3 regions of the Streptomyces sp. NPDC051214 genome follow, and region 1 is predicted to be linked to each of the others. Evidence: riboswitches for the same ligand, from Rfam matches in the RefSeq annotation. Region 1 holds a riboswitch; each other region holds the start of a gene.
The links. A riboswitch is a leader RNA that binds a small molecule or an ion and turns the genes downstream of it on or off. The one in region 1 is predicted to bind cyclic di-AMP.

Region 1 (4,364 bases):
CGGCACCGACCAGCTCAACGGCGAGACCGGCATCGCGTCCGTGACGGCGGCGACCTTCTTCGTGCGCGTCGTGATGTCGCCCTTCGCGCACCCGCTGTTCACCGTGCTCACCGGAATCGGCTTCGGCGTCGCCGCGCTCGGCGCCGACCGGCAGAACTGGCGGCGCGTCCTGCTCCCGATCGCCGGGCTGCTCCTCGCGATGGGCCTGCACGCCCTGTGGAACGGCTCGGCCAGCTTCGGCGACTACGGCTTCTTCGCCGTGTACGCGACGTTCATGCTGCCCGCGTTCGGCCTGCTCACCTGGCTGGCGATCTGGACCAGGCAGCGCGCCCTGCGCGTCGTGCGCGCGGAACTGCCCGCGTACGCGATCGCGGGCTGGCTCACCGCTCCCGAGCCGTACGCGCTCGGCACGATGCGCGCCCGCACCCTCGCCCGCGACTACGCCTCGTACACCCAGGGCAAGGCCGCGGCCCGCGCGGTCGCCCAGTACGAGGCGTACGCGACGTCTCTCGCGCTCCTGCGCCACCGAGGACGCCGGGGCAAGGCGGGCGCCGACTTCGTCGCACGGGAGCGGGAGTTGCTGCACGCGCTGTGGGAGCGCCGCGAGGCAGCGCGCCCCGCCCTCGCCTACGCGGCCCGCGCGACGGCACCCGTGCTCGTACCGATGCCGCCGCCGTACGGGTACGGACACCGCCGGCCCTACCCACAGCCGTACGCCCAGCCCTACGCGACCCAGCAGCCCTACGCGCAGCCGCCGCACCCCTACGGACACCCGTACGCCCAGCCTGCGATGCCCTACCCGGCGTACAACCCCTACCGGGGTTAGGCCGAAGCCGCCGTCAGCGTCGACACCTCGGCGTCCGTCAGTTCGAGCTCGCCCACCGCGAGCAGCGCGGGCAGCTGCTCGACCGTACGGGCCGACGCGATCGGCGCCGCCACCGTCGGCTGGGCCGCCAGCCACGCGAGGGCGACCGTCGCGAGCTCGGCGCCACGGGACTCGGCGACCTCGTCGAGCGCGGCGAGCACCCGCCGGCCACGCTCGGTCTCCAGGTGCTTGCCCGCGCCCTCGGCCCGCGCGCTGTCGACCCGCGTACCCGGGCGGTACTTGCCGGTCAGGAAGCCGGAGGCGAGCGCGTAGTACGGGACGGCGGCCAGGCCCGAGCGCGAGGCGACCTGCTCCAGCTGGCCCTCGTACGTGTCGCGCGAGAGGAGGTTGTAGTGCGGCTGAAGGACCGAGTAGCGGGCGAGGCCCTCGCGGTCGGAGAAGTCCAGGAACTCCTGGAGCCGCTCGGGGGTCACGTTGGACGCGGCGATGGCGCGCACCTTGCCGGACGTCACGAGGTCGTCGAGCGCGGCGATGACCTCCTCGACCGGGACGGTCGGGTCGTCGTAGTGCGTGTAGTAGAGGTCGATGTAATCGGTGCGCAGGCGGCGCAGCGACTCCTCGGCACCGGCCTTGATGGTGTGCGCGGACAGGCCCTTGAAGTCGGGGTGGGCGCCGACCTTGGTGGCGAGCACGACGTCGGAGCGGTTGCCGCGCGCGGCGAACCAGTTGCCGAGGACGGTCTCGGACTCGCCGCCCTTGTTGCCCGGCACCCAGGCCGAGTAGACGTCGGCGGTGTCGATGAAGTTGCCGCCGGCGGCGGTGTAGGCGTCCAGCACGTCGAAGGACTGCGCCTCGTCGGCCGTCCAGCCGAAGACGTTGCCGCCCAGGGCGAGCGGGAAGACCTCGAGGTCGGACGAGCCAAGCTTGCGGAGAGAAGTCATGAGGAGATCAACGCCCTCGTGGACCGCGGCATTCCGCGCAAGGGGACGTGCGTTCCATCGGGTGGGGCCGCGCACGCCGAACCGGCAGCCCTGACGTCGGGGGGTTGTCGCCAGGACCGCCGGGGTTCCGGGGTTGCTCATATGGACTGGTGCCTCAGATGGACCGGCGCCTCAGATCGACTGGCCCTTGCCGCGCAGCCACGCCGCCGGGTCGACCCCGGTGGAGTCGCCGCCCGGGTGGACCTCCATGTGGAGGTGCGCGCCGGTGACGTTGCCGGTGGCTCCGACGCGGCCGATGGTCTCGCCGGTGGTGACCTTCTGGCCTGCGCTGACGTTCATCGAGGACTGGTGGCAGAACCACACCTCGGTGCCGTCGTCGAGTTCGAGGACCGTGCGGTAGCCGTACGCCCCCGCCCAGCCGGCCTCCTTGATGGTGCCGGAGTGGACGGCCTTGATGGGCGTGCCCGTGGGAGCCGCGAAGTCCAGGCCGGTGTGGTAGCCGGAGGACCACATGGAGCCGGGCTGACCGAAGGTGCCGGTGAGGGTGTACGAGGCGACGGGCAGGGTGTAGCTCTTCGCGAGCTTGGCCAGGCGCTCGGCCTCGGCCTTCTTCTTGGCCTCGGCCTCGGCCTTCTTCTTCGCGGCGGCCTTCTCGGCGGCGATCTTCTTCTCGGCCGCGGACTGCTTGGCGGCGGCCTGTTCGGCGGCCTGCTTGACGGCGGCTTCCTCGGCGGCCTTCTGGACCGCGTCGTCCGCCTGGTCCTGCTGGTTCTCTGCCTGCTCCATGATGCGGGCCCGCAGTGCCTCGCCCGCGTCCGTGGTGCCCTGCTCGGTGTCGGCGGCGCTGAGGCCGGCGGCGCTGAGGGGCGCGGCGGCGGTCACCACGCCGTTGTCCGCGGAACCCGCGTCGGCCGAGTCGTCGGCTATCAAGGACCCCACGCCCGGAAGCGACTTGGCCTCCGGCAGCGAGTCCGTGACGGCCGAGAGGTCCGGCATCGCGATGGAGACCGGGGGCTTGCCGTCCTGCGCGGTGGCGATGCCGCCCGCGCCGACGGCGGCGATGACGCCTACGCCGAGAACCGTGGAGCTGCGGGCGAGCCCGCCACCACCCCGCTTGTGCACGCGGTGCCTGCCGCGGACGGGACGGATGGACTCCTCGGTGGGGTTCCATTCCTCCCAGGAATTGTCGTCGTACCCACCGAAATCGTCGTCATTCGGTACGTAAACGCCTTGGGGGGCAGGGCGGTTGGACGCCACTGGGGCGCACTCCTTTCCTTCCTTCTCGCCTACCGGGTTAGCTGACGGGTTCGGAGCAGGAAGGTCTCCTACGAACATCTGGCACGGATGCACAGATGCCCGATTCACCCCAATTAGTGGTTCCCCGGCTCCCTTTCGGGATTAGGCGCGTGCGCGCGGAGCCGACTCGAGTGACGGCTGGGACGACCGCGCTGCGTTATCGAACGTTAATAGACAGCAGGCCGGTATTCCAAGCTGTTCCGACTGATCGTTAACGCTCATGGCCCGTACTTATCGGGACACCGGGGGCCGGAACGGGGCGAGTTGACCCCACTTCTTCACACACCGGAGCTTCACATCTCCTTGACAGTACGTCAGTTGTTATGCGGAGGGGTGTCCTTCCGTCACGGCCGGTGACAGGGGCCGCCGCACCGCGAGCAACGCCATGTCGTCGGTCCCCCCGCCGCCGGTGTGCCGCCGCACTTCCTCGACGAGCGTCGTCAAGAGCGCGTCCGGACCACCCGGCCCCGGGAAGATCCGGCCGCCGAGCCGCGCCGCCGGGTCGTAGAACTCGCCCCGGGCGTCGCGCGCCTCGCAGAGCCCGTCGGTGTAGAGCAGCAGCATCGCCCCCGGCGGGAACTCCGTCTCGTCCGCACGGTCCGGCCAGGCCCCCAGCTCGCCCATCCCGAGCGGCAGCGCGGGCTCGGTGGCGGACAGGACGCACAACCGGCCGTCGCCGCGCAGGAGCAGCGGGCCCGGATGCCCGCGGTTGATGAGACGCACCAGACCGTCGCCGTGCGGGATCTCCGCGAGGACGGCGGTCGTGAACCCCTCGAAGGCGTCGAGCCCGTCGCGTCGTGTGCCCTCCCGCGCGAGGGCACGCTCCAGGCGCTGCGCCACGGCCTCCAGCGTGGCCTCCTGCTCGGCGGCCTCCCGGAACGCCCCGATCACCACGGCGACGGCCGCCACCGCGCCCATGCCCTTGCCCCGCACGTCACCGACGATGACGCGGACGCCGTGCGGGGTGTCCTGCACGGCGTACAGATCGCCGCCGATGAACGCGTCGGCCTCCGCCGCCTCGTACCGCGCCGCGATGTCGAGACCGCCGATACGGGGGTCCGGCTGCGGCAGTACGGCGCGCTGGGCGGCCTCGGAGATGGAGCGGGCGGACGCGAGCTGTTTGTCGCTGCGGCGTACGACGCGGTTGATGACGACGGCGAGGACGGCGACGGTCACCACCGTGATCAGTTCGGTGACGGCCTCGACGTCGGTCGTGGTGTTGGTCTTGAAGTGCAGGGCGAGCACGGCGGAGCAGGAGGCGGCGCCGATGAGGAGGGTGCTGAGCAGCGAGTAGAAGGGCG
Region 2 (4,364 bases), on a different contig from region 1:
TCCGTCATCGGCACCCCGTCGATGTTGTCCGGATACTCCAACTCCACCGGGAAAGGTGGCACTTGGCTCGTCGGCAGGATCAGCGCGTCGTAACGGTCGAAGAACTCCCTCATCCGGTGGAAGAGTTCGCCGTGCAGCACGGTGGCCCGCTCCAGATCGATGCCGGTGAGCGCGCGCCCCTGCCGTACGTTGCGGACGAGGCTGGGTTTGATCCGGTCCGCCTCGCTCTCCACGAGCGCGCCGAGCGCCAGGTGGAACTGCCAGGCGCGGAACGTACGGAACACCTCGTCGGCGCCGCCCAGTTCGGGGCACGCCTCCTCGACCGCGCACCCCAGGTCGGCGAAGACCGTGACGGCGGGCACGAGCACATCCCTGACCTCGCGGTCGACCGGGACCGCTCCGCCCAGGTCAAGCGACCAGGCGATCCGCAGCCCCCTCAGATCCTGCTCCAGCGGACCACCGAAGGCGCTGCCCGGTGTCTCCAGGGCGATCGGTGAGCGCGGATCGGGACCGGCGACGACCGAGAGCAGCAGAGCCGCGTCGGCGACGGTGCGTGCCATCGGCCCCTGCACGGCCATCGTCGACCAGGGCGCGGAGTCCGGCCAGGTCGGCACCCGGCCCGGCGAGGGGCGCAGGCCCACCACGTTGCAGAACGACGCGGGGTTGCGCAGCGAACCGCCCATGTCGCTGCCGTCGGCCAGGGGATGCATGCCGCACGCGAGCGCGGCCGCCGCTCCCCCGCTGCTGCCGCCCGCCGACCGCCGCGGGTCGTACGGGTTGCGGGTCGCCCCGAAGACAGGGTTGACGGTGTGCGAACCGGCCGCGAACTCGGGCACGTTGGTCTTGCCGATGGTGATCGCCCCGGCGGCGCGGATGCGTTCGACGATCAGCTCGTCCCGGTCCGGGACGTTGTCGGCGAGGAGCGGCGTCCCGTAGGTGGTCCGGATGCCGCGGGTGTCGTGGGTGTCCTTGTGGGCGACGGGCAGTCCGTGCAGCGGGCCGAGCGCGGCGCCGCGCGCGGCGGCCTCGTCCGCGGCGCGCGCCTCCTCGAGCGCGCGGTCCGCCACGAGCGTCACGACCGCGTTCACGGGGTCGTTGACCTGCTCGATCCGGTCGAGGTGGGCCTGGACGACCTCGCGGGCCGACACCTCACGGGTGCGGATCCTGGCGGCGAGTTCGCGGGCGGTGAGGTGGACGAGCTCGGACGCAGTCATACGACGCTTTCGGCCGGGGGCGGTTGGAATCGCGACGAGGCGAAGCCTGCCCACGCCGTCCCCGCTTCTCACTCCCCACGTTACGTACGTCCTGTACATTTTTTACAGGAAGCCTTGGGGAGCAGCCGACCCCGGCGGAGGAGAGACGTGCCATGAACCGACCGTTCGCCCGTTATGTCTTGCCCGAGTTCACCGAACACTCCCGTACGGGCCGGCGGACGCTGGACCCGTACTCGAAGCTGCTCGAAGAGCGCATCATCTTTCTGGGGACGCCGATCGACGACACGTCGGCCAACGACGTGATGGCGCAGTTCATGCACCTCAACACCTGGCGCCCGACCGCGACATCGCGCTCTACATCAACTCCCCCGGCGGCTCGTTCAGCGCGATGACCGCGATCTACGACACGATCCAGTTCGTCACCTGCGACGTGGAGACGACCTGCCTGGGTCAGGCCGCGTCGTCGGCCGCTGTCCTGCTTGCCGCGGGCACCCCCGGCAAGCGGTTCGCGTTGCCCGGCGCCCGGGTGCTGATCCACCAGCCCTCGTTGGCCGAGCCGGTCCACGGCCAGACCTCCGACCTGGCGATCCAGGCCGACGAACTCCTGCGCACCCGCGCGCAACTGGAGAGGCTGCTCGTCCGGCACACCGGCCGGAGCGCGCGACGCGTCGCGGCCGACATCGAGCGGGACAAGATCTTCGACGCGGCGGAGGCGGTCGAATACGGCCTGGTGGACGGGATCATCACGAGCCGCAAGACCTCACTGCGCACCCCGGACGCGGGGTGAGCCGCCGATGCTGCCGCCCGAACTGCCCCCGCTGCCCGCACTCACCCGCGCCGAGGGCGAGTTGATCGACCGGTACCTCGAAGTGGTCGACCTGCTGGGCCGGATCAACCCCGCCCGCGCCTCTGACACCTACGGAGGACTGCGCGCCGCCCAGACCCTGGTCGGCAGCGCGACCGCCCTGCGGGACGCGCTGACGCTCATGCACCAGCGGGGCGAAAGTGCCGTCCACGCACCGACGCTGGCCCGTGCGCTGCGGGTGCTCGACGGAGAGCGGCGAGCCGGGCGGGTCACCTTGCCGCCCCCATCGGCCCCCTGAGCCCCCGTCACCCCGGGCCGCGAACTCCGTTGTGTCCGGGGCCGATCTCAAACGAACCAAACGGGCTACCTCATTCGGCGTAGACATTCGTCCTTTTTCGAGACGTCTTCAGTTGCGTCAGATGAGTACGCGTGGGCCGGAATTAGTCGTTCCGGTGCTGGTCGAACGATCGTCCGGCGCGTTCTCCGGCTCCCGAATCCGACCGTGTCCACCCGAACGGTTCAGCCGTGAGTAGCCTCACAAAACGCCGTTTCGGCTCGGTTTTCGACCCCATGTCGGGTCAAGATCCTCTCCGACGACAAGCCCCCGCCACAGCGGCGGGGCGGTCCGGGCGGACGCCGAGTCCTGCCGCCGCCCGGATGACCGGTCGACATCGGTGCATCGGCAGGAGTGGAGGACCCAGGCATGACGGGTCGGTCCGGAAGGTTCGGACAACGACCCTTGGGGTGAAGCCGCAGTACGCGGCCGGGCAACTTTGTCAGCCCGAATCCGACAGGTCATCCTTCACAGGCGGTTGACGAAGGGTTGCGCATGACTGCGCTGAATCATGTTCCGTCGCTGCTCACCAGGGTCGGATCCGTATCCGCCCTCACGCTCGCCGTCGTAGGCGGCACCCTCGTGGCCCCGGGGCTCACGTCGGAGGCGGAGGCCGCGACACACGGGACGAAGGCGCTCAAGATCGCCGCCTCCAAGAAGGGCTCTCCGTACCGCTACGGAGCCACGGGACCCCACCGGTTCGACTGCTCGGGCCTGACCCAGTACTCCTTCAAGCGCGCGGGCAAGAAGCTGCCACGCACCGCCGCACAGCAGTACAACAAGACCCGGCACGTCTCCGCGTCCAAGCGCGTCCGCGGCGACCTGGTCTTCTTCCACTCCGGCCGGAACGTCTACCACGTCGGCATCTACGCCGGTAAGGGCCGGATCTGGCACGCCCCCAAGTCGAACACCAAGGTGCGGCTCGAGAAGATCTGGACCAAGAGCGTCTCGTACGGCAGGGTGCGCTGATCATCCGTCAACGGCCGGAGGGCGGGGCGGCCCCCGCCCGGCCCTCCGGTCGGCGCGCCCGCCGGGCGTGGGGCGCGCCGGCGCGGATACTCGTGCGCCATGGCCGAAAACAACAGTGCTCCCGCCTCGGACGACCCACCGCGCAACGAGACGCGCTTCGAACGCGCCGACCGCAACTTCGCGGAGATCCTCCAGGAGCTGCGCGTCACGCAGGCCGGGGTGCAGATCCTCTTCGCCTTCCTGCTGACGCTCGCCTTCACCGAGCGTTTCCCCTCGCTCGACACGGTCCAGCGCGCCACATACGTCACCACCCTGCTGCTCGCCGTGCTCGCCGCGGCTCTGTTCACCGCTCCGGCGGCCGTGCACAGGTCGCTGTTCGGGCAGCACTCCAAGCCGCTGATCGTGCGGGTGTCCTCCCGCCTCGCCGGCATCGGTCTGGGCGTCCTGGTGTTCGCGGTCTCCGGCGCCGTGCTCCTGGTCGTCGACGTGGCGGTGGGCCGGACCGGCGGGATCATCGCGAGCGCGGCCACGCTGGTGGTGTGCGCGGGCCTGTGGGGGCTGCTCCCTCTTCTGCTGCGCCGTGCGCGTGACGACGAGGAATCGGAAAGCCCGGACGACGTCAGGTCGTCCAATCCTCGGTGAGAAGCACCGGCCCGAGCACGCCCGGCGCTCGCCGGCCGCGCCGACGAAGGCAGCGCGCGCATATCCTGAGTCTGCCTTGAGCAGCCGTGTACCCCCATGCCGCCGGGAGAGACCATGTACGACCCGACGCGGCTCGCCGCACTGGTGGCGGTCTCCGAGGCCGGGTCGATCACCCGCGCCGCCGAACGCCTCGGCTACACCGTGCCCGCCCTCTCCCAGCAGCTGGCCAAGCTCGAACGGGAGGCGGGCACCGCGCTCCTGGTACGGCATCACCGCGGGGCACGGCTGACCGGCGCGGGGGAGCTGCTGCTCGCGCGGGCCCGCCGGGTCCTGGACGAGATGGAGCAGGCCCGGCACGAACTGACCCGGCTCGCGGGCCTGAGCGGCGGCAGGCTGCGCG
Region 3 (4,364 bases), on a different contig from region 1:
TGCCGCCTCCCCGATACGTACGAACGTCCCCGCACACGGTACGGGACCGAGTACGGGGACGTACGTATCTACTCAGCGGAGCCGAGCACCTGAGCTGTTCAGCCTCAGCCCTTGAAGCGCGGGAACGCCGAACGGCCCGCGTACACCGCGGCGTCGTCCAGGATCTCCTCGATGCGCAGGAGCTGGTTGTACTTGGCGACGCGCTCGGAGCGGGCCGGGGCGCCGGTCTTGATCTGGCCGCAGTTGGTGGCGACGGCGAGGTCGGCGATGGTGACGTCCTCGGTCTCGCCGGAGCGGTGCGACATCATGCACTTGAAGCCGCTGCGCTGCGCCATCTCGACGGCGTCGAGGGTCTCGGTCAGCGAGCCGATCTGGTTGACCTTCACCAGGAGCGCGTTGGCCGACTTCTCCTCGATGCCACGGGCGAGGCGCTCGGGGTTGGTGACGAACAGGTCGTCGCCCACGAGCTGGACCTTGTCGCCGAGCTTCTCGGTGATGACGTTCCAGCCGGCCCAGTCGTCCTCGAACAGCGGGTCCTCGATGGAGACGAGGGGGTACGAGGCGACGAGCTCCTCGTAGTACTCGGTCATCTCGGCGGCCGAGCGGGACTTGCCCTCGAAGTCGTACGAGCCGTCCTTGTAGAACTCGGACGCGGCGACGTCGAGCGCGAGCGCGATCTGCTCGCCGGGGACGTAACCGGCCTGCTTGATGGCCTCGAGGATGAGGTCGAGCGCGGCGCGGTTGGAGTCCAGGTTCGGGGCGAAGCCGCCCTCGTCGCCCAGGCCGGTGGAGAGGCCCTTGTCCTTCAGGACCTTCTTCAGCGTGTGGTAGACCTCGGTGCCCCAGCGCAGGGCCTCGGAGAACGACTCGGCGCCGATCGGCGCGATCATGAACTCCTGGATGTCGACGTTCGAGTCGGCGTGCGACCCGCCGTTCAGGATGTTCATCATCGGAACGGGCAGCAGGTGCGCGTTCGGGCCGCCGAGGTAGCGGAAGAGCGGGAGGTCGGAGGCCTCCGACGCGGCGTGCGCGACGGCGAGCGAGACGCCGAGGATGGCGTTGGCGCCGAGCGAGCCCTTGTTGTCGGTGGCGTCGAGGTCGAACATCGCCTGGTCGATCAGGCGCTGCTCGGTCGCGTCGTACCCGACGAGCTCCGGGCCGATCTGCTCGATGACGGCGAGGACGGCCTTCTCCACGCCCTTGCCCATGTAACGGTTGGGGTCACCGTCACGGAGTTCGATGGCCTCGAAAGCACCGGTGGACGCACCGGACGGAACGGCGGCACGACCCGTGCTGCCGTCGTCGAGGCCGACCTCGACCTCGACCGTGGGGTTGCCTCGGGAGTCCAGGATTTCCCGGGCTACGACGACGTCGATGGACGGCACGAGCATCTCCTTCTGGGATGTGACGCGGGTACGCGAGACGCCTGCCTCGCGGACACGAGCCTAACCGGCTCCCGGACAAGAGCCAGCCGAGCGACCGTCCTGTGGACAAACCGAGAGCAAAAAGTTTCCGAACGGAACAAACATACCCCCGCCCCGGTGCGTACGGGGGATACGCGCACCGGGGCGGGGTGGGGGGGCGGCAGCTACCGCTTAGCTGAGGTGGAGCTGCTGGCCCGGGAAGATCATGTCGGCGTTCTCGATGATGTCGCCGTTGAGCTTGTACACCTTGTGCCAGCCGCCCTTGACGTCCTCGGCCTTGGCGATCTTGGAGAGGGTGTCACCCTTCTTGACCTTGTACTCGCCGTCGCCCTTCTTGACCGTCTCGCCGGTCGGGGTCTCGACGGTCTTCTTGGACTCGGCCTTCGGGGCGGCCTCGGCCTTCGGAGCGGCCTGCTGCGGCTGCTCGGTCTGCGGCGTGGGCTGGCTCTTGGGCTGCTCCTGGGTCTGCTGCGGGGCGCTCTCCTGCGCACCGCCACCCTCGTTGGAGGCGCCCGAGAGGCCGACGCCGCAGCTCGGCCAGGCACCCTTGCCCTGACCCGCGAGGACCTTCTCGCCGATCTCGATCTGCTGGGCCTTGGAGGCCTTGTCGGCGGTGGGCGCGTACTTGGTGCCGCCGTACGCGGCCCAGGTGGACGACGAGAACTGCAGGCCGCCCGTGTAGCCGTTGCCGGTATTGATCGACCAGTTGCCGCCCGACTCGCACTGGGCGACGGCGTCCCACTCGGAGTTCGTGGCGGCGGAGGCCTGGCCGGCCGCCATCAGCGGGGCTGCGACCGCGACACCGGTGACGCCGGCGAGCGTGGCGACACGGGTGGCCTTGGACGGGCGGCGGTGCTTGCCCTTGCTGGAAAACAGCATGAGTGATCCCCTCACCGACGCCTGCGAGGTGAGCTGTCGGGTTCGGGCCGATGAAGTTGCCCGGCCGCACTTCCTGAGTGCGACTTAACCCCTAGCCGTTCCCGTCCGTCTCCCGCCTCGCTCTCGCGAGGCCGTTCAACGGCCGGGCCCGGCGCAAACCTTGGGTCCCCCGCTCCTGCCTACGGCGCTTACGCGACGACTGTTCCCGAACGGCCGTTGGCAGGACTCGGCGTACCGACCGGCGGGGCCCGCTGTGGCGAGCGGTCACGACCGTAGACATGCGATCGCCCGAATTTCAAAGACGATCAGGGCTTCTGAGACCCATGTCTCACTTGCGCCAATTGGGACATCAAGCGCAAAGCGACTCGCCAACTACCCCTACTTTTCGCCCAAATCGAGGCTCTGACCGGGAAGGATGAGGTCGGGGTCGGAGCCGACCGACTTCTCGTTCTCGGCGTACAGCTCGGTCCACCCGCCCTCCACCTCCAGGTCGTCGGCGATGACCGAGAGGCTGTCCCCGGAACGGACCGTGTACGTCCCGTCGGTGGCGTCGTGCTCGCGCTCGTCGCCGCGTGAGGCGTGCCGGCCCGAACCCTCGCGGGCGGAGCCTTCGGACGCCTCGTCGTCGGCGCTGCCGCCGCGGTGGCGGCCTTCGCCGTCGCCGGTGGAGGGCGAGGGGGCGGGCGAAGTGGCCTCGTCACGCCCGGACTTGTCCGGGTCGCCGGACTTGGTCGCGTCGCCGGGCTCCTCCGACTCGCCCGAATCTGACTCACCCGACTTGCCCGACTCGTCGTGATTCTTGTCTCGTGACGCGTCGTCGGCGGCGGGCTTCCCGGACGGCTCGGCGCTGTCCGAGGGGTCGGCCGACTCGCTCGGCGACGCGTCGGGCTCATCCGACGCCCCACCCGGCTTCGACGACTCGCCGGACCCGGTCGACTCCGACGGCTCGTCAGAGGGAATGGTCGTGATCGGGGCGCCCGGGTCGACGTCGGCGGCGGCGCCGCCCTCGGTGAGACCGGCGATCGGCGCGCAGCTCGGCCAGGCGTCGGGGCCCTGGTCGTCGAGGACCTTCTCGGCCACGGAGATCTGCTGGGACCGGCTCGCCTGGTCGGCGCTCGGCGCGAAGTCGAGGCCGCCGTACTCCTCCCAGGTCTGCTGCGAGAGCTGGAGCCCGCCGTAGTAACCGTTGCCCGCGTCCGCGCTCCAGGAGCCGCCGCTCTCGCACTCCGCGAGCTTGTCCCATGTGGCGGTGTCCGCCGCGCTCGCGCTGGTGGCGCCGAGCAGCGGGATCGCGATGGCCGATCCCGCCACTCCTGCCGCGACGATCAGGGCCGGGGCCTGGCGGGGGCGTCGGTGACGACCATTGCCGGAGAGCATGCGGTTGCCTTTCGCGTGACTGGAGCGACGACTGCGGCACGGGATGCCGAGTCGTCGGTGAACGTAGCGGCAGTCGAACGCTTGTCACAAGTCGATGCAGCGGAGATCACGTGAAAGTCACAGTCTTGACGAACCGTCAGCTAAACGTCGTTTCGGAGGCTCTTCATTCGCCGATTATTTGCTCCGCTGTGCGGGTGTGAACTCCACGGGAAGCGTGCGCAGTCCACGCATGATGAGTCCGCCGCGCCATCTCAAATCACCAGGTTCCGCCGCAAGGCGCAGGTCAGGGAGGCGGCGCAGGAGGGTCGCGAGGGCGGCCTGTCCTTCGAGCCTGGCCAGCGGTGCGCCGAGACAGTAATGAATGCCATGGCCGTAGCCGAGGTGTTGGTTGTCGCGGCGGGAGAGGTCGAGCGTGTCCGGCCGGTCGAATCGGGCGGGGTCGCGATCGGCGGCGGCGAGGACCACGAGAACGGGTTCGCCGGCGGCGATGTCCTCCCCTCCGATGGTCAGCGGCTCGGTGGCGTACCGCCAGGTGGCGAGTTCGACGGGACCGTCGAAGCGGAGGAGTTCTTCGAGTCCTGTCTCCAGAAGGCCGGCGTCGCCGTTCCCGAGCGCTTCCTGGAGCCGCTCGCGCTGCTCGGGGTGGGTGAGGAGGGCGTATGTGCCGTTGCCGATGAGATTGAC

Region 2: linked by a shared signal. The riboswitch ahead of AB0M70_RS01115 (C40 family peptidase) and the one ahead of AB0M70_RS38605 (M23 family metallopeptidase) in region 1 are both predicted to bind cyclic di-AMP.
Region 3: linked by a shared signal. The riboswitch ahead of AB0M70_RS19650 (transglycosylase family protein) and the one ahead of AB0M70_RS38605 (M23 family metallopeptidase) in region 1 are both predicted to bind cyclic di-AMP.

Annotation. Positions count from the first base shown of each region.
Region 1 is NZ_JBFBAT010000021.1:89,617-93,980, reverse strand. Features, by position in the region: gene AB0M70_RS38615 (PrsW family glutamic-type intramembrane protease) at 1-826, shown strand, start outside; gene AB0M70_RS38610 (aldo/keto reductase) at 823-1,767, opposite strand; gene AB0M70_RS38605 (M23 family metallopeptidase) at 1,939-3,024, opposite strand; cyclic di-AMP (ydaO/yuaA leader) riboswitch at 3,036-3,182, opposite strand; gene AB0M70_RS38600 (PP2C family protein-serine/threonine phosphatase) at 3,385-4,364, opposite strand, start outside.
Region 2 is NZ_JBFBAT010000001.1:229,392-233,755, forward strand. Features, by position in the region: gene AB0M70_RS01100 (amidase) at 1-1,214, opposite strand, end outside; partial or broken gene AB0M70_RS01105 (ATP-dependent Clp protease proteolytic subunit) at 1,367-2,001, shown strand; gene AB0M70_RS01110 (hypothetical protein) at 2,009-2,317, shown strand; cyclic di-AMP (ydaO/yuaA leader) riboswitch at 2,654-2,845, shown strand; gene AB0M70_RS01115 (C40 family peptidase) at 2,849-3,322, shown strand; gene AB0M70_RS01120 (DUF6328 family protein) at 3,422-3,964, shown strand; gene AB0M70_RS01125 (LysR family transcriptional regulator) at 4,079-4,364, shown strand, end outside.
Region 3 is NZ_JBFBAT010000007.1:106,644-111,007, forward strand. Features, by position in the region: gene eno (phosphopyruvate hydratase) at 105-1,385, opposite strand; gene AB0M70_RS19650 (transglycosylase family protein) at 1,596-2,303, opposite strand; cyclic di-AMP (ydaO/yuaA leader) riboswitch at 2,307-2,500, opposite strand; gene AB0M70_RS19655 (transglycosylase family protein) at 2,682-3,680, opposite strand; gene AB0M70_RS19660 (cytochrome P450) at 3,855-4,364, opposite strand, start outside.